Regions from separate parts of the Bacillus sp. mrc49 genome, predicted to be linked through region 1. Evidence: predicted binding sites of a transcription regulator. Region 1 holds the regulator's gene; each other region holds the start of a gene.
What was found. The regulator CtsR, encoded in region 1, represses protease genes until heat stress. The targets are predictions, from matches to a motif close to ATGGTCAATAAAGGTCAAACA.
Positions count from the first base shown of each region.

Region 2: the regulator CtsR is predicted to act here: its motif matches at 2,941-2,961, upstream of clpP (ATP-dependent Clp endopeptidase proteolytic subunit ClpP).
Region 3: the regulator CtsR is predicted to act here: its motif matches at 2,198-2,218, upstream of CVN76_RS03005 (ATP-dependent Clp protease ATP-binding subunit).
Region 4: the regulator CtsR is predicted to act here: its motif matches at 2,125-2,145, upstream of clpB (ATP-dependent chaperone ClpB).

Region 1 is NZ_PHNG01000477.1:2,509-8,491, forward strand. It holds gene radA (DNA repair protein RadA) at 1-131, opposite strand, end outside; gene clpC (ATP-dependent protease ATP-binding subunit ClpC) at 328-2,769, opposite strand; gene CVN76_RS04130 (protein arginine kinase) at 2,898-3,974, opposite strand; gene CVN76_RS04135 (UvrB/UvrC motif-containing protein) at 3,971-4,522, opposite strand; gene CVN76_RS04140 (CtsR family transcriptional regulator) at 4,544-5,005, opposite strand; rRNA gene rrf (5S ribosomal RNA) at 5,308-5,423, opposite strand; partial or broken rRNA gene CVN76_RS04150 (23S ribosomal RNA) at 5,487-5,983, opposite strand.
Region 2 is NZ_PHNG01000807.1:10,796-16,778, reverse strand. It holds gene CVN76_RS30245 (gluconeogenesis factor YvcK family protein) at 1-888, shown strand, start outside; gene whiA (DNA-binding protein WhiA) at 956-1,909, shown strand; gene CVN76_RS30235 (HPr family phosphocarrier protein) at 1,930-2,187, shown strand; gene clpP (ATP-dependent Clp endopeptidase proteolytic subunit ClpP) at 2,272-2,877, opposite strand; tRNA gene CVN76_RS30225 (tRNA-Arg) at 3,179-3,250, shown strand; gene rpoN (RNA polymerase factor sigma-54) at 3,545-4,882, shown strand; gene CVN76_RS30215 (glutaredoxin family protein) at 4,899-5,141, shown strand; gene CVN76_RS30210 (sugar-binding transcriptional regulator) at 5,282-5,983, shown strand, end outside.
Region 3 is NZ_PHNG01000451.1:54,238-60,220, reverse strand. It holds gene CVN76_RS03005 (ATP-dependent Clp protease ATP-binding subunit) at 34-2,163, opposite strand; gene CVN76_RS03000 (DUF4334 domain-containing protein) at 2,630-3,175, shown strand; gene CVN76_RS02995 (C40 family peptidase) at 3,466-3,909, opposite strand; gene CVN76_RS02990 (metal-dependent hydrolase) at 4,128-4,754, opposite strand; gene CVN76_RS02985 (nucleotidyltransferase family protein) at 4,925-5,890, opposite strand; gene CVN76_RS02980 (signal peptidase I) at 5,887-5,983, opposite strand, start outside.
Region 4 is NZ_PHNG01000800.1:215,772-221,754, forward strand. It holds gene argF (ornithine carbamoyltransferase) at 1-163, shown strand, start outside; gene CVN76_RS27370 (YjzC family protein) at 296-475, shown strand; gene CVN76_RS27375 (fumarylacetoacetate hydrolase family protein) at 755-1,702, shown strand; gene clpB (ATP-dependent chaperone ClpB) at 2,181-4,769, shown strand; gene CVN76_RS27385 (YjzD family protein) at 4,850-5,044, opposite strand; gene CVN76_RS27390 (alpha/beta hydrolase) at 5,340-5,983, shown strand, end outside.

The DNA.
Region 1 (5,983 bases):
GCCGGTTTCACGATTTCAGTTTCCTCGACCATCTTGTTCCACTCACCGCAGCCTGGGCATTTCCCCATCCATTTCGCGGATTCATATCCGCAAGACTGACACATGAATTTGGTTTTCTTCTTCACTGCCATAATAACTCCTCTTCCTTTTTGAAAAATGCCTATAGTAAGGATATTATATCTTTGTTTTATTTAATCCTTCTTAAGGTTAAGTTTTTTAAAAAAACACCCTTTGTGCCCTGTTCTTTTATGCTCATTTCTACCTATTGATAAAAAACAGAGGTACACGGCAAAAATATCTGCGTGTACCTCGAAGTTAGGAATATGGTTATTCACTTACGTTGACAGGCTCACCTTGCCTGATTGCAAATTCATTATTCACAACGTCCATCACGACCGTCTGCCCTTTTTTCACGTTCCCTTTAAGCAGCTCTTCGGAAAGGTAATCCTCTACATGCTTTTGAAGCGCCCTGCGGATTGGCCGTGCCCCATATTCTGGATCGAAGCCTTCCGTCGCGATTTTTTCCCTTGCCGCATCCGTCAGCTCCAAGAAAATTTCCTGCTCTTTCAAGCGGTTCGTCAGTTGATTGGACATTAAGGTCACGATTTGTTTTAAATGATCCTTCTCCAGTGAGTGGAAAACGATGGTTTCATCGATACGATTCAGGAATTCAGGACGGAATGCTCGTTTAAGCTCCTCTATCACTTTGCCCTTCATATTTTTGTAGTCCTGGCCAGTATCCTGGATGTTGAACCCGACATACTTATCGGTTTTTAGTGCAGACGCTCCTACATTCGATGTCATGATCAGAATCGTATTCCTGAAATCGACAGTGCGTCCCTTCGAATCTGTCAGCCTTCCGTCCTCCAGTACTTGCAGAAGGATATTGAAGACATCGGGATGTGCCTTTTCTATTTCATCAAGCAGAACCACGGAGTATGGTTTCCTTCGCACTTTTTCGGTTAATTGTCCGCCCTCTTCGTATCCAACATATCCTGGAGGCGATCCAACCAGGCGCGAAGTCGAATGTTTCTCCATATATTCGGACATATCAATGCGGATCATGGCATCTTCATCCCCAAAGATGGATTCAGCTAAAGCTCGGGCAAGTTCGGTTTTACCGACCCCTGTAGGCCCAAGGAAGATGAATGAACCAATTGGGCGTTTAGGATCCTTCAAGCCTGCTCTTGCACGACGTACTGCTTTAGAAACGGCAATGACGGCCTCTTCTTGACCAATCACGCGATCGTGGAGGATCGATTCCATGTTAAGCAGTTTATCGGACTCCGTTTGGGCCAGTCTCGTAACAGGAACACCGGTCCAGCTGGATACGACGTGGGCAATATCATCCACGGTCACTTCACTGTTCTCTTGCCCTTGTTTTTCTTTCCAAGTCTTTTTCGTTTCTTCCAATTGTTCTCTTAATCGTTGTTCCGTATCTCGAAGCGAAGCGGCTTTTTCGAATTCCTGGCTCTGAACGGAAGCATCCTTTTCTTTCCGGACATCATCCAGCTTCACTTCAAGTTCCTTTAGGTTTGGCGGCGTTGTGTATGAGCGCAGCCGAACCTTAGATCCGGCTTCATCAATCAAATCAATCGCTTTATCCGGTAAAAAACGATCCGAGATATAACGGTCTGATAACTTGACTGCCGCATCGATCGCTTCATCAGTAATCGATACGCGGTGATGGGCTTCATAACGGTCACGCAGCCCCTTGAGGATCTGAATCGATTCTTCCATCGTCGGTTCATCAACTTGGATCGGCTGGAAACGGCGTTCAAGCGCAGCGTCCTTTTCGATATACTTACGGTATTCATCCAAAGTTGTCGCCCCGATACATTGCAATTCACCGCGGGCCAAGGATGGTTTAAGGATATTGGAAGCATCGATGGCACCTTCTGCCCCGCCGGCACCAATCAGTGTATGCAATTCATCGATGAATAAAATGATATTGCCAGCCTGGCGGATTTCATCCATTACTTTCTTCAATCTATCTTCGAATTCACCGCGGTATTTCGTACCAGCGACAACGGTACCCATATCGAGTGTCATAACGCGTTTATCACGCAGGATTTCCGGTACTTCGTTATTGATGATCTGTTGGGCAAGACCTTCGGCGATGGCCGTTTTACCCACCCCTGGTTCACCGATCAAGACAGGGTTGTTTTTTGTACGACGGCTCAATACTTCTATGACACGCTGAATTTCCTTGCTTCGGCCGATCACGGGATCCAGGCTTCCTTCCCTTGCAATCGCCGTTAAGTCGCGAGCGAGGCCATCCAGTGTCGGCGTGCTTGCATTGGAAGCCGCTGAACCTTGATGACCGCCGGATTCGTTGCTGCCCAAAAGCTGGAGAACTTGTTGACGGGCTTTGTTCAGGCTCACTCCGAGATTATTCAATACTCGGGCTGCCACGCCTTCGCCTTCTCTGATCAGACCAAGGAGTACATGCTCTGTCCCCACGTATGAATGACCTAACTTTCTAGCTTCATCCATGGAAAGCTCAATGACCTTCTTGGCTCTTGGAGTGTAATGGATCGTTTGCGCCGCATCCTGTCCGCGGCCTATCAAATTTTCCACTTCTTTTTGAATTTTTTCCGGCCCCAGACCGAGCGCATATAACGCTTTGGCGGCAATGCCATCGCCTTCTCGGACCAAGCCAAGTAAAATATGTTCCGTGCCTATATTATTATGTCCTAAGCGGATTGCTTCTTCTTGCGCCAATGCTAATACTTTCTGGGCTCTTTCAGTAAAACGACCAAACATCATAGGGAATTCCTCCTTAAGAATTTTTCGTTTTTAATTAAATTGCTGACAATCCTCTAAGTAATGGCAGGGGCTGCTTCTTCCCCGCATCCATTACAGGAATATAGGTACTCACTCTATGGTCAAGGACCTCAAGAGGAGGAAGTTTCCGTGAAATTCAAGCGTTCTCGAATGAGTGCTGCCCTACGGATATCCCTTTCGTGGGATTTTAAAGATCCACCCGCGTACTTTTGTAAAAATCCTGGCTGTGTCAAAATCATCAATTCATTTAATATGCTTTTGGAAATATTTTTTATATACCCTAAATCTATACCTAGCCTAACATCCGAGATACAGGTAGCAGCTTCCTTCGTTTCAATGATGCGAGCATTGGATAATATCCCATAGGAGCGAAAGACCCGATCTTCTAATTGTATGTGAGACGTCCTCGCTAATGCATCCCTTGCAGACCGTTCCTGGGCAATGATTTGTTGGACGACACTGGTTAGATCTTCAACGATATCCCTTTCGGATTTCCCAAGGGTAATTTGATTGGAGATTTGAAAGATATTCCCTAATGCCTGGCTGCCCTCCCCATATATCCCCCGGACCACCAATCCCAGTTGGTTGATCGCCGGAATGATATGATTCATCTGCTGCGTTAGCACAAGGCCCGGCAGATGCATCATGACCGAAGCCCTTAACCCTGTACCCACATTGGTTGGGCAACTCGTTAGGTATCCCCTTTCTTCATCATATGCATAGTCTATGGATTCTTCAATCCAATCGTCAAGAAGATTTGCAATCTTTAATGTTTCCTTCAGCTGCAAGCCCGACTTTAAGCACTGGATGCGAAGATGATCCTCTTCGTTTATCATGATGCTTATTTCTTCATTTTCCGAAAGAAGACAAGCACTTTTGGCAGATACTTCAACTAAATTGGGACTGATTAAATGTTTTTCGACCAGTACACGCTTTTCCAGTGGCTGCAGCTGGTCAATTTCCAGAAGCTCCAACTTGCCAATCTCTGGAGTGACTTCCTCTTCGATTCTTTTTTTAACCAATTCAATGATTTTTTTAGCTTCTTCGTTAGAAAAGGAGGTTGGGAAGGTAAAGTCTTTGAAATTTCGGGCCAATCGAATCCTTGAACTCAATACAATATCGATTTCCGGTCCTTCTGCACTCATCCAGGAGCTCAAGGCGTTTTCTACAAACTTTTCCAAGCTCATATTTCCTCGCCTCCCTCTTGTGCTTCATACCTTTTTTCAAGGGAGCGAATTTTATCCCTGACCTCTGCCGCCTTTTCGAACTCTTCTTGGTCGATGTGATCCTTTAATACGTCTTTCAGATCGAGAATTTGCTTTCGCAGATATATGGTGCCACCAACCCGTTTTGGGATTTTTCCTATGTGGGCTGTATTGCCGCTGTGCACCCTCTTTAAAATGGGGTTTAACTGTTCATTGAATGTTTGGTAACATTCAGCACAGCCGAACTTTCCGATATGGACAAATTCCTTATAGGATCGATGACAATGCGGGCAACGCCTCTCTTCCGTTTTAGAAAATGCATTTGCCTTTGTCTGTTGAATATTCGACTCGATATTCAACAATCCTGCTAATAAATTATTTATTGAAAAACCATGGCCTCCTGCATCCACGACCATCTCACCTTTTTCCTGAGCACATTTCTCGCAAATCATGATTTCAGTCTTTTTTCCATTGATGATTTTGGTGAAGTGTAGGGTAGCAGGTCTTTGATGGCATTCTTGGCAAATCATCCTTCATCACCTCTGCCATTTTCATTTATATTTTAAAGTCGTAAGCATCGCAGTTATAATTCTTGCCCGAAGTTCATCACGGTCAGGAAGGTCGATATAAATCACCGATCTATCAATCACGCTCATCATGATCTTTGCTTCCCTTTCATTAATGACTTCCTCATTCATCAGCCGGGCTATTACTCCTTCGGCCATGGATTGAGTGACCCTGGGACCTATAAGTGATAATAATTGGTTGATAAGCTGCACGTAATCTTGTGACTCCACTTTCATGATCCGTATATAACCGCCGCCTCCACGCTTACTCTCTACAACATAGCCTCTTTCGATCGTAAACCTGGTATTGATCACGTAATTGATTTGAGAAGGAACACACTGAAATTTATCTGCTATTTCACTTCTTTTAATTTCCAAGATATCTTTTTGACTTATTTCCAGTACTTGCTTTAAATAAGTTTCGATAACATCAGATATGTTTCTCACTCAGCCTCCTCCAATCTGACTTTGACTATATTTGACTATTATTATACAACGAAAAATGCATTTTGCAACTTAAACGCACTTTCTTTCTCTAATATCCATTTTCTCCAAATTATATGTAATTGCATACTCCGTTGGACACGAAAAATTAAATATCCTACATCCTTACCCTAATCCTTCAAATCCAAAACCTCAAATTTCCATCTGTTTATCGTTCCATCTGCTAGAAATGGGAAATATCTACCCAAAATATTCAAATCAAAACGAAAAAAGACCAGCCGCGATGGCTGATCTTTTTTATAATGGCTTGGCGGCGTCCTACTCTCACAGGGGGAAACCCCCAACTACCATCGGCGCTGAAGAGCTTAACTGCCGTGTTCGGAATGGGAACGGGTGTGACCTCTTCGCTATCGCCACCAAACATATGAGGAACGTTGTTCCTTCAAAACTAGATAATAAGAAGGTATTTCATTTTTTTAAAGCGTTGGTTAAGTCCTCGATCTATTAGTATCAGTCAGCTCCACATGTCGCCACGCTTCCACCTCTGACCTATCAACCTGATCATCTTTCAGGGATCTTACTAGCTTGCGCCATGGGAAATCTCATCTTGAGGGGGGCTTCATGCTTAGATGCTTTCAGCACTTATCCCGTCCGCACGTAGCTACCCAGCTATGCCTTTGGCAAGACAACTGGTACACCAGCGGTGCGTCCATCCCGGTCCTCTCGTACTAAGGACAGCTCCTCTCAAATTTCCTGCGCCCGCGACGGATAGGGACCGAACTGTCTCACGACGTTCTGAACCCAGCTCGCGTACCGCTTTAATGGGCGAACAGCCCAACCCTTGGGACCGACTACAGCCCCAGGATGCGATGAGCCGACATCGAGGTGCCAAACCTCCCCGTCGATGTGGACTCTTGGGGGAGATAAGCCTGTTATCCCCGGGGTAGCTTTTATCCGTTGAGCGATGGCCCTTCCATGCGG
Region 2 (5,983 bases), on a different contig from region 1:
ACGGCGATCGTTACGGTGGCCGATGATGGCGGAAGCTCGGGCCGCCTTCGTGAGGACATGGATATTCCCGCTCCAGGAGATATACGGAACGTGCTTGCTGCGTTATCGGATGTGGAACCTCTCGTTGAACAAATGTTTCAGCACCGCTTTCAGAGTCAAAATGAACTGTCCGGGCATTCGCTGGGGAATTTGATCCTGGCGGCAATGACCTCATTGACCGGGGATTTTGTCCATGCAATCCAGGAAATGAGCAAATTCCTGAATGTCCGCGGCAAGGTGCTGCCGGCAGCCAACCAAAGCGTGGTCCTCCATGCGGAAATGGATGACGGAACGATCGTTACAGGAGAATCCAAGATCCCCTTCTCAGGAAAGAAGATAAAAAAAGTGTTTTTGTCTCCTCAACATATCAAGCCGCTCAGTGAAACCCTTCAGGAAATCAAGCAGGCTGATCTTATTGTCATCGGACCGGGAAGCTTATATACTAGCATTCTGCCTAATTTACTTGTCCCTGGACTGGGGGAAGAGGTCGGCCGTTCCAAGGCTAAGAAGGTGTACATTTGCAACTTGATGACACAAGCAGGCGAGACGCTGGATTATAGCGCAAGCGATCATATTAAAGCGATATACGACCATATGGGCAATGCATATATTGACAGGATACTTGTTAATAATGAGGAAATACCGGACGAGATCCAGCAGCGGTACCAAGCTGAATATGCCAAGCCTGTCATGTATGATGTCGAGAGTTTAAAAAGGATGGGCCTTGAGATCATCCAGGAGCGCATTTTCAGCTATGAAGGGAATGTCATCCGGCATGATACAGAAAAAGTGGCCGATTTGCTTTACAATATGCTAATAAATGAAACGAAAAGCCATATAATTCCGTAGATATAGGCAGGGGCGTTTTTTTACTGGATAAAAATAGATTACCTGCGTTCGATTGGGGGTGGAATGGATGTCTTTTGCTTCAGAAACGAAAAAAGAGCTTACTACATTAGAGGGAAAGGACTGTTGCGGAAAAGCGGAATTGTGTGCGCTGATCCGGATGAACGGATCCCTTTCATTTTCTAATCGGAAACTTGTTGTGGATATTCAAACTGAAAATGCAGCGATTGCCAGACGGATTTATACGCTGCTGAAGAAAAGTTATGAGGTCCAAGTCGAGCTTTTGGTCCGTAAAAAGATGAAGCTTAAAAAGAATAACGTCTATATTGTCAGGATGTCATCTGGGGGACAGCGGGTTTTAACCGATTTGGAAATTTTAGGTGACGGCTTTGAAATACTTCATGCGATATCCGACACTATCGTTGGAAAGAAATGCTGTAAGCGCTCCTATTTAAGAGGGGCATTTCTTGCGGGAGGTTCAGTGAATAATCCGGAAACGTCCTCGTATCACCTGGAAATTTTCTCGCTTTATAAAGAGCATAATGATGCGCTTTGTGAGTTGATGAATAAGTTTGACCTGAAGGCCAAAACGCTTGAGCGCAAAAAAGGATACATCATTTACTTGAAGGAAGCCGAGAAGATTGCCGAGTTTTTAAGTATCGTTGGGGCCCATTCCGCATTATTGAGGTTCGAGGATGTCCGGATTGTCCGTGATATGCGCAATTCTGTGAATCGGCTTGTGAATTGTGAAACGGCTAACTTGAACAAAACGATCGGTGCCTCATTGCGGCAGGTGGAGAATATCCATTACATCGAGGACACGGTCGGATTGAACATTTTGCCGGATAAACTTCGTGAAATTGCCGAACTGAGAATAGCCTTCCAGGATATAACCTTAAAGGAACTCGGCGAAATGGTATCAGGGGGAAGCATCAGTAAATCCGGAATTAATCACCGGCTACGGAAGATTGACGAAATAGCTGACAGGCTCCGTGGGGGAGAGGCTATTGCTGCGAAAAAATAAAGCTTACAGGGGAGATCATGATGGTGGAGAAACAAGTTAAAGTAAAACTGAAAACAGGTTTACAAGCCCGGCCGGCGGCCCTGTTTGTACAAGAAGCTAACCGCTTTCATTCGGATGTATTTCTTGAAAAAGAAGGAAAGAAAGTGAATGCAAAAAGCATCATGGGATTAATGAGCCTCGCCATCAGTTCAGGCGTATCCGTGAAGCTGATCGTTGAGGGGCGCGATGAGAAGGAAGCGCTGGAAGCATTGGAAGAATTCGTTCAGCAAGAGGGTTAAAGAAAAAGGATGCTAAAAGTGCATCCTTTTTTTCATGGCATGCAAAAAGGCCGCGAAGCTCTCGCGGCCTTTTGCTGTGCTGCATTATTTATCTTTTTTATCCTCAAGGATGCTGCGAGTGATGACTTTGTCGATCAAGCCGTATTCAAGAGCTCTTTCGGAAGTCATGAAATTATCACGTTCCGTATCTCTTTGAAGGACTTCAAGAGGCTGGCCAGTGCGTTCTGCCAGTATTTGATTCAATTTATCTTTCAAGTGAAGGATACGGCGGGCAGCGATTTCGATTTCGGTAGCTTGTCCTTGCGCCCCTCCAAGTGGTTGGTGAATCATGACTTCACTGTTAGGCAACGCATAGCGCTTGCCCTTTTCGCCAGCAGCCAATAGGAAGGCTCCCATGGAAGCGGCCATACCAATGCATACAGTGGATACATCAGGCTTGATATATTGCATCGTATCGTAAATGGCCATACCGGAAGTGATGCTTCCGCCCGGGCTGTTGATGTATAATGTGATATCTTTTTCAGGGTTTTCCGCTTCTAAAAATAGTAATTGAGCAACAATGGAATTGGAAACATTATCGTCGATTCCGCTTCCCAGCATAATGATCCTGTCTTTTAATAAACGGGAGTAAATATCGTAGGCACGCTCCCCACGACTTGTTTGTTCGATAACTGTAGGAATTAAATTCATGTTCATTTCCTCCTTCGATTAAGAGAATCATTTTAAATTCTTTATGTATGTATGATACACTTTTTGGTCAATTTAGGTCAAACAAAACAAATCCTATTAGTGATAATTTGTTCGACAATTTTCTGGTCAAGTCTCCTTCCTCTTTGAATTCATTTGTAATTATGCCGGTCAGGGATGAATTTCCACATTATCCATAATACCCAAAAGACAAACTTTTAAACCTGATAACCCTTGCAAAGGACGGCATTCTATCATATAATGAAGTCTGTCTAATAGATATGAACATTGATTGTTTCAATTCGCCCTCGTAGTGCAACGGATAGAACGCAAGCCTCCGAAGCTTGAAATGCAGGTTCGATTCCTGCCGAGGGCACTGCCAAATCTCCCGCTTAAATTATTTAAGTGGGGGATTTTTTTATGAAAGATGATTTTTGTTGGAATTTCGCGATTTCCATCGAAATCTGTTAGATGGGGACATCCCTCGAAAATGAGGGCTTCAGTCATGAAAAATGGGGATTTTTCAATAAAAGTAGTTGTGAAAATGGCATTCCTGACATATAGTATGGAAAACAAATAAACTATTCAGAAAAAAACGTAAGCGTTTTCATGGGTTTTTGTGTAGAATTTTCTCCTGATAATGTAAAATGGAGTGGGGAGGGATGAATCGATGAGTATGAATATGAAAGCAGGATTATTTCAACAGCAAACTTTAAAGATGGCAATGACCCAGGAGCTCATGCAGGCTATTACCTTGCTGCAATACTCCACCCAGGAGCTTTCCGCTTTCTTGGAAAATAAAATGGCCGAAAATCCATTATTGTCCCTAGATCAGCCAACATCTGCGTTATTTCAGCCGACCTTTGACCGGAAAAAAGGTAAACGGACACTTAAAAATACGTATGATGCCAACTATTGGATCGAACAAATCAGTGAAGACACCGTCTCGCTTGAACAGCACGTCATGTCCCAGATCAATCACAAGCAGCTAACAGGTGAGCAGTATAAGGCGATGCTGCTCTTAATTCATAATCTTGATGAAAACGGTTACTTGCGGATAAATCTGGACGATATTTGCATTGCAGGCATCTCTCCAGCCGTTTTGGAGGAGGGCCTCTCCATTCTACAGCAGCTCGAGCCGCATGGACTTGCAGCGAGAAATCTGCAAGAGTGCCTCTTGCTCCAAGTGATAGCGGAGGGGGTCAACCCGCTGGCGGAAAGCATCATAGAAAATCATTTTCTCGACTTTGCCGAAAAGCGTTGGAAAGATCTAAGTAAGAAAATCGGCGCTACAATGAAGGAAATACAAGAGGTTTTCGATTATGTGCAAACACTGAACCCGCGGCCAGCATCATTGTTCTTCCAGGAAAAACCATCATATATAGTGCCTGATGTCGTTGTCGAGGTCCGTGAAGGGATGCTTCTTGTCGGGAATTACGATGGCAACACACCGAACCTTAATGTCGATAAAGGGTACTTAAACCGGATGAAGAGCCATGGAGATAAAGGCGTGCAACGGTTCATTCAGGATAAGTGGCAGGAATACCAATGGATTTCAAGAGGGATTCAACAGAGAAAAGAAACGATATTGAAGGTTATCCAGTGCATCGTCGATAAACAGCCAGCGTGCTTTCATCACGGGCTGAATTACTTGAAGCCGATGACGATGAAGGAAGTGGCCGATGAACTTGGAATACATGAATCGACGGTAAGCCGCGCCGTTAAAGGTAAATATGTGCAGACCCCTTTCGGTACGATCGAGATGCGGATCTTCTTCACAACATCTTTACAATCAGTAGGCCTTGAAGAGGATATGTCCGGCATGCAAGCTAAAAAGGGACTCAAGGCCGCGATCGATGGCGAAAATAAACAAAAGCCGCTATCGGATCAGGATTTGGCTGAACGGCTGAAAGAGGAGCATGGGATCATCCTTGCGCGTCGAACGGTTGCCAAATACCGGGAGCAGCTAGGAATACCATCTTCATCTAAACGAAAAAGATATGACTGAAAAGAGTTGGGTATTATTGGAAGATAATCAGTTTATTTTATATAGCAGGGCAAGATGTCCATTATGTGATGAGGCCAAGGTGATACTTGAAGAGGTGAAACGGGAATCAGGCATAGGTTATAAGGAAATCGATATTCATTCCGATGATGTGCTGCTTGAGAAATTTGCTTTGATGATCCCTGTGATTGAATGGAAAGAAGAAATCGTTCAGTATGGAAAAGCTGATAAATCAGCTCTAAATGGGCTTTTGCAAAAATAATTTTTCAAATCATTTGAAGAAACAATCCGTTCCTGCTAGAATAAAATATGTAGCAGGAATATTTTTTTTATTTCAGGTGGGACATAAAATGACTACGCGGGACATATAGTGTCCAATCAGACTTTTTAGGAGTTTTATCTATGCGTACATTACTCGAGGTACAAAGAAAATTATTACCTGATTTCCTTATGGTTATGCAAAAAAGATATGATATCCTGCGTTATATCAAAATGATGCAGCCGGTGGGAAGGCGAAGCCTGGCCGTGAGTCTTAATTTGACGGAACGGACGCTTAGAGGCGAGGTCGATTTTCTGAAAAGTCAGAACCTGGTTAATATTTTCAGTTCTGGTATGACACTGACTGATGAAGGGATGGAAATCCTGGATAAGTTAGAAGGAATAATGCGTGAAGTTATGGGTATAGACATAATGGAACGGCAATTGCAGGAATTGTTGCAAGTGGATGAAGTCATCATTGTATCGGGAAATTGCGATGAAACCCCATGGGTAAAAAAAGAATTGGGCAAAGCTTGTGCAAACCGTATGAAACTCGAGTGGAAATCAAAGAATATCATTGCGGTAACTGGTGGATCGACAATGGCCGAAGTGGCCAATTCGCTGTCGCCTGATGAAGCATCGAAGAAATTGATATTCGTTCCAGCCCGCGGTGGAATTGGTGAAGCGGTGCAGAACCAGGCCAATACGATCGTCGAAAAAATGGCACAGAAGGCGCACGCCTCATACAGAGTGTTATATGTACCCGATCAATTGAGCGATGAAGTTTACGCTTCCTTTCAGAAGGAGCCTGCAATCAAAGAAGTCATTTCACAAATCAAATCTGCC
Region 3 (5,983 bases), on a different contig from region 1:
GTATTACGGTCTAGGAGGCATTTCTAGTACTCTTTATCGTGTTTTAATTATGTTCACACGGTCGTTTTCTACGATTGCAGTGAACTTCTTAACATCAGGCTGCTCAAAAATGAAATCAGTGATTCCGTCCTCAAGCTCTTCCTGTAGGACCCTGCGAAGCGGTCTGGCACCGAATGTCGGATGATATCCCAATTCAATCAGTTTTTGTTTGGCTTCATCCGTTACGGTTATGGATATTTCTTGTGCAGCCAATGTCTCGCCAAGTTCTTTCAGCATGATATCGACGATTTGGAGAAGGTCTTCCTTCTTCAATGCGGAAAATTCGATGATGCTATCGAATCTATTCAAGAATTCCGGTTTGAAGAAATTGCCCAATGACTGGAGGATGGAAGCTTCGTCCACTGCAGTACTTGTGCCGAACCCCATGACTTTTTGTTTTTCGCCTACACCGGCGTTGCTTGTCATGATGATGACCGTGTCTTTGAAAGTAACAGTGCGGCCTTGGCTGTCCGTTAACCGGCCGTCTTCCAAAATTTGCAGGAACATGTGCATAACATCTGGATGCGCCTTTTCAATCTCATCCAATAAGATGATGCTGTATGGTTTACGGCGAACCTTTTCAGTTAATTGTCCCGCTTCTTCATGACCAACATATCCAGGAGGTGAGCCAATTAACTTGGAAATACTATGTTTTTCCATGAACTCACTCATATCAAGGCGAATCATCGATTCCTTGTCCCCAAACAATTCGTCAGCAAGGGTTTTTGCCAATTCCGTTTTACCGACTCCCGTTGGTCCAACGAAAAGGAATGAACCTGTAGGACGATTTTTCGATTTCAGCCCTGCGCGGCTTCTACGGACGGCTTTTGCAACCTTCCTGACTGCTTCTTCCTGTCCGATGACTTTATTCATGAGGTTAGCTTGAAGGTGCAGCATTTTCTCTTGCTCGTCTTCCTGTAACTTGCCTACCGGTATACCGGTTTTTTGTTCGATGATGCTCTGGATGTTTTCAATGGTAACGATTGGTTTTACAGAGTTGCTTCCTGACTGCAATAACGTTTCAAGCTTTTCTTCTTCATCGCGCAGTGTTGCCGCTTTTTCATACGCTTCTTCTTTTAGGGCATGTTCTTTTTCTTTATAGATTTGGGCAAGACGCTCTTTCAAATCCTCTTCCTGTCCATCTTCAATCGTCAGGTTCAACTTGGAGCCGGCTTCATCCATCAAGTCAATTGCCTTATCTGGCAGAAAACGATCTTGAATGTATCGATTCGACAGCTCCACTGCCGCTTTCAGTGATTCCTCACTATAGGTAACCCCATGATATGCTTCATAGCTTTCTTTTAATCCTTTTAAAATCACTAGCGCTTCATCCGTTGTCGGCTCATCAACCTGAACCGGTTGAAAACGTCGTTCAAGTGCACCGTCTTTTTCGATTTTTCGATATTCAGACAAAGTAGTCGCGCCGACAAGTTGAAGTTCACCCCTGGCGAGTGCAGGTTTTAAGATATTCCCGGCATCCATTGATCCTTCAGCTGAACCGGCCCCGACAATTTGGTGAATCTCATCAATGAATAAAATGATGTTTTTTCTTGTCTGTAATTCACTTATCAGTTGCTTCATCCGTTCTTCGAATTGGCCCCGGATTCCGGTATTGCTGACAAGGGAAGCAACATCAAGCATATAGACCAGCTTATTGCGCAATTTAGCAGGTACAGAGCCTTCGGCAATGGCAAGGGCCAGACCTTCCGCAATGGCTGTTTTACCTACCCCCGGTTCACCTATTAGAACTGGATTATTTTTATTTCGCCTATTCAGAACTTCTATCACTCGTTTTATTTCTTCATTCCTGCCGATTACCGGATCAATCAGCCCTGCTTTTGCGGCATCGGTCAAGTTGCTTCCATATTCCTCAAGCAACCCTCCTCCTTCACTTTGGCTAACAGGCTCTGGTTGAGGTGCTTCGTTATGATTAAATGGATTGAATGGATGCTGGAATCCATTGAACTGGGCTTTCCCAGTATCGATTCCCCCCATTGCTGCTCCCAGCTTATTTCGTTCTTCTTTATAACAAGTGGAGCACAGTTTCACATCATGCTCCTGACCATTCATATTTAGATGGACTTGAATATTAGCTTGGTTTACATGGCATTTTTCACAAAACATGTAGTACTCCTCCTTAAAATATCGTGATTAGGAAACTTTGACCTTCTTTGACCTTATGAGTTTATTATACATTGACCTTCTTTGACTTTCAATCATTTTGTCTTCGAATATGTATAACCACATCAGAAATCTTCCTCATTCCATAATGGGGATAATGTTGGAGATCCCGAAATGGTTTGCTAAGCATATTAAATGATCGATCGAGAGTCAAATGATTCGGCCTCTTTTCGTAGGAGTATCGAAGCCATTTTTATTTATTACCCAGTGCAGTGCGACTTATAACCCACAGGCGAATGCTAACTGTACCGAGTGAAGCAGTTCCTTAATTGGAGAGGCCGTCAGTTTGAGGTTTTAATTAGTCAAGTTTAGGTGAAAGCTATCCATTACTGAAAGTGCTGCGGGAATGAGCATCAGAACAGGAAATCACACTTCTTTGAAAAGCGAAGATAATCAGGAGGGAAACTTATTGCATGATAAGGACATTCTAAACGAGCTACTGCGAAGAGGAAGTTCACAAACTGAAGCTTTTGAATTCTTTGACCGGCTGGGGACGGTCGGCTTCGAAGAGATGAGAGGACTATGGAAAGGAGAAGAACTTAGAACTGGGCATCCAATGGAAGGCTTGTTACCTGCATCGAATTGGTATGGCAAGAGATTCATTAATGAAGAGCATGTCCAGCCACTTGTATTCCAAAAGGGAAATGGAGAATTGTTCGCTGGGAATCCTGGTCTAATGCCGCTTAGCATAAACTATGGAAAACTCCCTGACACATTCATTACAATCGCCTTGAGAATTTTTCGCCCCTTGATAAAAACAAAAAAAAGCTGGGCAAGGCTGAGACAGATCCAATATAGGGGAAAAGTAAGCGCGGCAATGGTTTATGATCAAAAAAGCATCATTGATCTGTTTAGGAAAGTTGACGAAGATACATTGATTGGTGTCATGGACATCAAGAATTTTTTTCCTGGCAAGTCATACTTCTTTGTTTTAAGAAGAGTAAATGAACCATGAAGAATCTACGCTTTAAGATCGGGCCTGTCTTTGTAATTTTACAAAAGGTTTGAAGTACATCATCAACAAATGATGGGAATGGAAAAATCAGCTTTAACTTAAGCCCATTCATTCCGTACGCGATTAGGATGAAGCTCTCTTTCGATCGGTTCCAGCATCGTCGGAATTTTTTTTTACGAGCATTACCTAGTGGGGCATGTTTCAAGATAATAAACCAACCAACAGATTGGAGAATGTGAACAAAAAAAAGAGACTTCATCAAGTCTCATGCTTTTCGTATTTGCTTCGAATTATAAGCGTTTTGCCCCGATGTATTTCGGCTTCCAATATGGATTATTGGTTTGGGCATATGACACTCCCTTAGAGGATGCGGAGTGTATGAATTGATTGTCACCTATGTATATAGCTACGTGTGTAGGCTTTTTCGCTTTATTTGGTGCGAAGAACATTAAGTCCCCTTTTTGCAGCGTTTTAACTGACTTGCCTTTTTTATATATGTCAGCAGCCGTCCTCGGTAGATTCTTGCCAGCCTTTTGGTAGGAATATTTCACTAGACCGGAACAATCAAAACCTGATGATGAAATGCCGCCCATTTTATATTTTGTGCCCAATTCACTTTTGGCCACTTTAATTGCTTTTGTATGATATGAAGCAGCTTCGGCTTGGCTCCCTGTAAAGGTTGCTGACCCAAGCATGATAGCTAATGACAATCCGACGACAATTTTCTTGAACAAATTAATTTACCCCCTGATGTGATTTGCTAAACCTAATATACTAGAAAATGCATATCATTCGCATCACAGGATCTTTACAATTGTGTTACATTTAGTAGAAATAGGTAGAATGACCAAAAATAAGCGATAAAAAAGTCGGATTTTACCTACGTTCATACTGATTCTCTTCTACCATTAAGCCATTGAAGCAAAAAAAACAGTGGTTGATTCAACCACTGTCAAAACTCCTTAGAGTAGAATGGCAAAAATAACTTTACGCCCCGTTTATTGAAAGGTAGGAATTTCATATCGGCTATTAAATGACTGATATATCCGAATAAACATGTAGTGAAAATCCCGTCAACCCCAATCGCTGCCTCGAACTGAAAGGCAATGATACCGAAGAAAACAATGCCGGCAATCGAATGGGTATAACTTCTATGAGGCGTAAAGGATGCTAGAATCATATAGAGACCCAGCAACCATAACCAATTTTCCTGTAAAGACATCCCAATGCCCAAAACCCCTAATCCGCTCAGGGTGAGCATATGCCTTTGTGTTATGAATGAGGAAATAATGATTATTCCGATCCCTGCCCCAGCACCGATCCATTTTTCGGTCTCAAAGCCTTCCAATGCGCTATAAATGATCATTAAAATTCCAATTGTTTGAGCCAATGTCCTAATGAACTTGTGTGAAAACGTAATCCTATTGCTTAACTTCCCATCAATATCCATGTCGGGCATGAGGCCGGAAACGCCCCCGATTCCTACCAAAAATAACGTGGTGGTCGGATCCGTTTGTAGTGAATTGGCCGTTAAGTATCCAACTGTTGCCCCAAGTGCCATGTGTGCTGTACCGTTCAATGTCTCTCTCCTGTTCCACTAAGAAGTTGTGTTGCCTCCAAGAAACGAATGTTTGTTCGAAGCTTTATTATTACTATACAATATTTTGAATGGAATTTCTTTATTTCTAATGAAAAAAAGCAGGAATTTCATAATTTGAAAAAAAGTGAAAGAGATGGATACTACCCGATTTATTTCTTGGAAGATAAAATATGACAAAATTCGATGATACTATGTTTTGGTGAATCAAAGCTAAGAAATGAATAATCAAGGAAGTCCACATACTTTTTAATCGGGGAATTTCTATCGTTGTACATGGTGGGTATTTGATCTGAAAACTCTTTTACTGTTTGTAGAATGGGCAGCTGTTCATATACAATCGATAAAGTCCTGATGATTCTTTTTTTTGTTTTGTGCCGTTTTGCATCCTCTATCAGTCGATTATAATCAATATTTACATTCAGGATGAGTTGAATGATATCGATGGAATACTTTAATGAATCCATGTTATGCCGCCATCCATGGAGACAAATCATATAAAAAAGGTGGAAATCGGAGAGTTGCTTAACATACAATGAGTCATTGATTGGATAAGCCTCCTGCCAAAACTCAGCGATTTCCAAGTTTGCAGTATTTCTCTTCAATATATCCCAATGAAGTTCGACGGTCAGAGGGAATGCGGATCCAGAAAGCTCCTTACTGAAAGATGTATGAAAATGAAAAGCTATTTGTTTCTCCTTCTGTGTATAACCTATATGTTGAACGATTTCAGCTGCTCGCTCCATGTCGCGCTCCTTTATGAGTAAATCTATATCAGATGTTGGCCGAGCCCCGAAATGTCCGAAAAGCTTATCAGAAAAGAAAGTTCCTTTTAGAGGAATGACAGACAATCCATTTTGTTCAAATGCAGACAAGATTTGATCTGTTTGATTTTTTATCAATATATTTTGAAAAAGGATGCTTTGACATTTTTCATTTATTCCTTGCTGGAAAAATGCTGGAGTATCGTTAAACCTCCCCTTCTTCTTCAATAGAAATAATGCTTGGGCATGAATATTTGATCTTTCAATATCATTAAGAAGCTGCCGATAATAATTCAAATCATTAGGCAAGTTTACTTGTGGTGCAAATAATACGTACAGTAACGCTGGCATCATTGGGATCGACTCCCTTTCAGTCTTTGTTGAATGTTAAGGCATTTTCTCAGGATCCCCGTGAGAAAGGGGATAGCAAGAATCAACCCTGCCCAC
Region 4 (5,983 bases), on a different contig from region 1:
CAAACTGGCTAAAGACGACTATTTATTCATGCATTGCCTTCCTGCACATAGGGGAGAGGAAGTAACCGGTGAAGTCATCGATGGACCTAATTCCGTCGTTTTCCATCAAGCTGGTAATCGTCTTCATGCGCAGAAAGCGGTTTTAGTGGATTTAATGTCTTAACCTATGAGGTGTCCGCTCACTGAGCGGACGCCTTTTTTATCTGCGGATTTCCTTTTTGTCCTTAATTTTTCAGACATGAAAGGAAAAATCCTGGCAATAATAACAAGGAAAGCATGTAAAGGGGTGAAATCTATGGGGCAAAATCGTCAATTCAAGCCAGGTCAGAAGGCACCTAATAATGGGACCTACGTAGAGATCGGTGAAACGGGCAGTACGGTTGTTAATCCGAAAATGGTAAAACTCGATGCAGGAGATTCCTTTCCTGAAACATCCAATCATAACCGGATATGGACTTATCAGCGGAAGCCTTGAAAAAACTTAAAGCAGGGAAAAGGAGGGAATACTCCTTTTCCTTATCTTCTTAATATGATTTGACTCAGCAATTTCCCTGCCTTGTTTTTATTCCCGAATAAAAAGATTGATAGTCTTGCATATCATCCATTTGCCATGTGGATTATGGGAGTTTTATAATGATATAGAAAATAAGCGAATTTCCGAATATTGAATCATTTATACATAAACAAATGAAGTGGGCTTGGCTGCGTCCATGAGCAACCACCAATAAAAGTGATTAGTAAAGGAGAATGGGATATGAAATTAGTGACTTTCAGTAATGAAGGGTTTAAACGGATTGGAGCGCTTTACCCCAATGATGAAATAGTGGACTTGAATTATGCTTATCAAGCATTTCTTGAAAGTGAAGGGAAGCTGCGCAGTGAACAAATTGCAAACGCGTATGTCCCCGCATCGATGGTCGATTTTTTACAGGGGGGCAAGGAAAGCATGGCCATTGCCAAGAAGGCGGCTGACTATGCTATCGATAATCGTGAATCATTTCGACATAAATTGATACATGCAATGGAGGATATAAAACTTGAGGCACCCGTCCAAAATCCAGGAAAAATCATCTGTGTTGGCCAAAACTATCGTGAGCATATTGCAGAAATGGGGCGTGAATTGCCACTTTTTCCCGTTGTATTCGCCAAGTACACGAATGCAGTGATCGGACCCCAGGATGACATCCCCTTCTTCCCGATCTCTGAACAGCTTGATTATGAAGCTGAATTCGCATTTGTCATCGGACAAAGGACACGCCAAGTGTCACAAGAAGATGCTCTTGATTATGTAGCAGGTTACACGATTGCCAATGATGTTACGTATCGCGACATCCAACGGCGTACAATTGAGTGGCTTCAAGGCAAAACGGTAGATGGAAGTGCTCCGATGGGACCTTGGTTGGTGACTTCCGACGAGCTGCCCGAACCATCCGGTTTACATGTTCGATTAACGGTGAATGGAGAAGAACGGCAAAAAACGAATACATCCAACTTCGTATTTGATGTGAAATATTTAATTGAATTTTTATCGAATTTAATGACCCTCGAACCAGGAGACATCGTGCTCACTGGAACGCCTGGTGGAGTGGGATTTGCGCGCAGCCCGCAAGTGTTTTTGAAAGATGGTGATGTGGTCAAGATCGAAATCGATAAAATCGGCTACCTTGAAAACCGCGTGAGGCGTGTTGGTGAGGGGATATAGGATTGGTTAGGAAATTCTGATGTCACCTCATGCAATTTCCGTGAGGGAATGTAACGTTTCCATGGGTCTCGCTGCATCCTCATCACCTCATAGGCAAACATGTTCTATCTAGAAGGTAAAACAAAGTTGATTGGAACGGACGGTACGGGACTCCTGCGGGAAATGCGCATCACGGGAGACCCCGCAGGCTGAATGCCGAAGAGGCTCCCGGAACGCCCGTTGAAAGCGTGTGCTTAAAGAGGAATGCAACGGCCACATTGTACAACTCATAACCAATGACAAATTCGATTTTCATCGAGTTTGTCTATAGTCTGACCTTTCTTCGTCATGAAGAAAGGTTTTTTCCTTTTTCTTAACTTACATTGTGGATTCATGTTAACTTTCCTTTACATGGGGAAAATTAGAAGTATAATAAAAGTATAAAGGTCAAAATTGGTCAAACTTAAATCGTTCATGTAATAGATGGGAGGTTTTTAGGATGGATATGAATAGAATGACCGAAAGAACCCAGCAAGCATTCATCGGGGGACAAGAGCTAGCCAGCGAAAGAGGGAATCCGGAGTTGACGGAGCTTCATTTATTGAAGAATCTCCTGGGGCAGGATGATAGTATATTGGTCAGGATTTTATCGGAATCCGATAAATCGCTTGATCAATTCGAAATGGAGCTGAATAAGGAGCTCGATCGTTTGCCGGAAGTAAGCGGGGGTGATTCCCAGATTTACATGTCACCTTCACTTCAGCAGATCGTGACAGCCGCCGAAAAGGAAATGCTGGTGTGGGAGGATGAATATTTATCAGTCGAACATATCCTGCTTGCAGTATTGAAAGGCAGTAAAGCGAATGTTATCAAGCTTTTTTCATCATTTGGAATGGATTACGATAAAGCGAAAATGATCATACAGGATATAAGGGGGAATCAGCGAGTGACTAGTCAAAATCCTGAAAGCACATATGAAGTATTGAAAAAATACGGCAGAGACCTCGTTGCTGAAGTTAAAACGGGGAAGGTCGATCCTGTCATAGGACGTGATACGGAAATTCGAAACGTCATTCGAATCCTTTCACGTAAAACAAAAAACAACCCCGTATTGATAGGTGAGCCTGGGGTTGGAAAAACCGCGATTGTCGAGGGGCTGGCCCAAAGGATCGTCAGGAAGGACGTCCCGGAAGGATTGAAGGACAAGACCGTTTTTTCACTGGACATGAGCGCGCTTGTCGCAGGCGCAAAATTCCGTGGCGAATTTGAGGAACGTCTAAAAGCCGTATTGAATGAAATTAAAAAAAGTGATGGTAAAATTTTGTTATTCATAGATGAATTGCATACCATCGTCGGCGCAGGCAGAACGGATGGGGCATTGGATGCCGGTAATATGCTGAAGCCTATGCTTGCGCGTGGCGAGCTTCATTGCATCGGGGCAACTACCTTGGATGAATATCGAAAATATATCGAAAAGGACCCAGCTCTGGAGCGTCGTTTCCAGCAGGTACTCGTGACAGAGCCCGATGTGGAAGATACCATTTCCATCTTGCGGGGGCTGAAGGAACGGTTTGAAATTCACCATGGGGTCAGGATTCATGACCGGGCGATCGTGGCAGCCTCCGTTCTCTCCAACCGATATATAACGGAGCGGTTCTTGCCGGATAAAGCAATCGATCTTGTTGATGAAGCTTGTGCCATGATCCGGATGGAAATCGATTCAATGCCATCGGAGCTGGATGAAATCACGAGAAAGATCATGCAGCTAGAGATTGAAGAAGCGGCCTTGAAGAATGAAGAAGATCCCCAAAGTATCGCAAGGCTGGAAGTGCTGCAAAAAGAACTTTCGGAACTTCAAGATCAGGCGAATGGAATGAAATCCAAATGGCAAATGGAGAAGTCAGCACTTCAAAAGGTTCAGGACCAACGTGAAGAGCTGGAGAAGCTGCGTCATGAATTGGAGCAGGCTGAGAATGATTATGACCTTAATCGGGCAGCGGAGCTCCGGCACGGGAGGATTCCCGAGCTTCAAAAAGAATTGGAAGCGATGGAGGATGAATTGGAACAAGAAAAACAGGAGTCACGATTACTTCGTCAAGAAGTAACGGAAGAAGAAATTGCTTCGATCGTGGCAAGGTGGACGGGCATTCCTGTCAGCAAGCTGGTGGAAAGCGAAAGGGAGAAACTGCTTCGTCTATCGGATATCCTCCATGAACGTGTAATTGGTCAAGGGGAAGCGGTTGAACTAGTTTCTGACGCAGTTCTAAGGGCAAGGGCAGGAATCAAGGATCCAAACAGGCCCATCGGCTCGTTCATTTTCCTCGGACCGACCGGTGTGGGAAAAACCGAATTGGTAAAAGCACTGGCAGAAACGTTATTCGATAGTGAAGAACATATGATTAGAATCGATATGTCCGAATATATGGAGAAACATTCCGCTTCCCGTCTTGTTGGAGCCCCTCCTGGATATGTCGGTTTTGAGGAAGGCGGCCAGCTAACAGAGGCTATCAGGAGAAATCCATATTCAGTCGTATTATTGGACGAAATCGAAAAGGCACATCCTGAGGTATTCAATATTTTGCTGCAACTGCTCGATGATGGAAGGATTACCGATTCCCAAGGTAGAACCATCAACTGTAAAAATACGGTGATCATCATGACCTCAAATATAGGTTCCCATTTCTTGTTGCAGTCCAGCAGGAATGATGGCGGCATCGAAGAGGAAATTAAAGATCAAGTGTTCAAAGAATTAAGAGGGCATTTCCGCCCGGAATTTTTGAATCGCGTAGACGACATCGTATTATTCAAACCTCTTACAAAACAGGAAATCGTTGAAATCGTAGAAAAAATGGTTCAGCAATTGCAAGTGAGATTAACCGAGCAGAATATTCGATTGAATGTCACTGAAGCCGCAAAGGAATTCATTGCCGAACAAGGATATGATCCGGTATATGGTGCAAGGCCTTTGAAACGATTCATCCAAAAGCATCTGGAAACAAAAATCGCCCGTCAAATCATAGCCGGGACGGACGGTCTAAAAGAAGGGATAACGATCGATCTTAATGATGATGAATTGGTTCTCCTTTAAATATATGAAATTCAGTTTAATCGAAAGAAAAGGGCGGTATAACAAAAAGGACATCCTAATAGGATGTCCTCTTTTGCTTCTTAATGCTGATGGGAGTCTTCTTCTGTTGGCCCAGCAGGCAAAATAGCAGGGATGATCAAGATCAGGATAGAAGCTGCTATTCCTAGAATCGTTCCCTGTGCAGCATCGTATGAAACTCCCATCATGGAAGAAACAACATATACAGTCATATGCACTAATAAGAATGTCCAAAAAATTGTCCAAGCATAACGCATCGAAATTTCACCTCATTCCACTACATTCATTTTTATCTTACCATAATTAATATGCAGTTAAAACGGGTTTTTAATAATACCCGTTAAATAATTCAGTGCATTCACAGATAGGAACCTTCCAGCCCAAGCGGGTCGATATCAAAGGTCATCACGGAAATCATTGCGGTCCATGGATGAAAAAATCCTCCCTGCTTGGTTAATTTAAGATAAGAAGTTAGGCGTTTCCACTGACCCTTTCTATTTTACGTCATAAATTAATATAGTAGTAGTAATATTCCTTAAAGGAGTTAGACCGATGGAACAACGAACTTTTCAAATTGACGACCAATGGAATATCATCTATTATCCAGAGCGGCCCAGTGGTTTTTCCGTTTTGGTTATTGGAGATCGCAGTCATTTTGTCGAAAAAGACAGCAGCTTTTGGCTTCAGCACCCCGGCAGGCTGCAAATATTGGAATATTTAAAGGGATTCGGATACACGTTATTTTCATCCAATCTATATGGAGCCAACTGGGGCAGCCCTAAAGCAATGGATCTTTCCCTTAACTTATATATACTTTTCATGAAAAAGGAAATAGCCAATAAAAGGGTTCATGTATTGGCAGAGGGTGCAGGCGCGCTCCTCGCTTTGAAGCTAATGAATGAACTTGGCAATAATATCCGATCTGTCGTATTGATCGATCCGGTTTTCTCCTTGAAAGCGCAGCTTGAAAAAGAAAAGGAAAATAAATTTTTCTATAAAAAATGGCTGTCCGAGGTGGCAGCTGCATATGAGCTCGAGCCAGCAGAATGTGAACGCTATATTTTGAAATCCGAAGAACCGGTAATCGCGGAGAAAATCCCGGTGAAGGTAATTCAGGTTTTTGGAAGCATGCGGAAAGAGCAAGCCTCCCTTTACAGACAAATACAGCTGGCCAGAAAGGCCGACTTGCAGCTAAC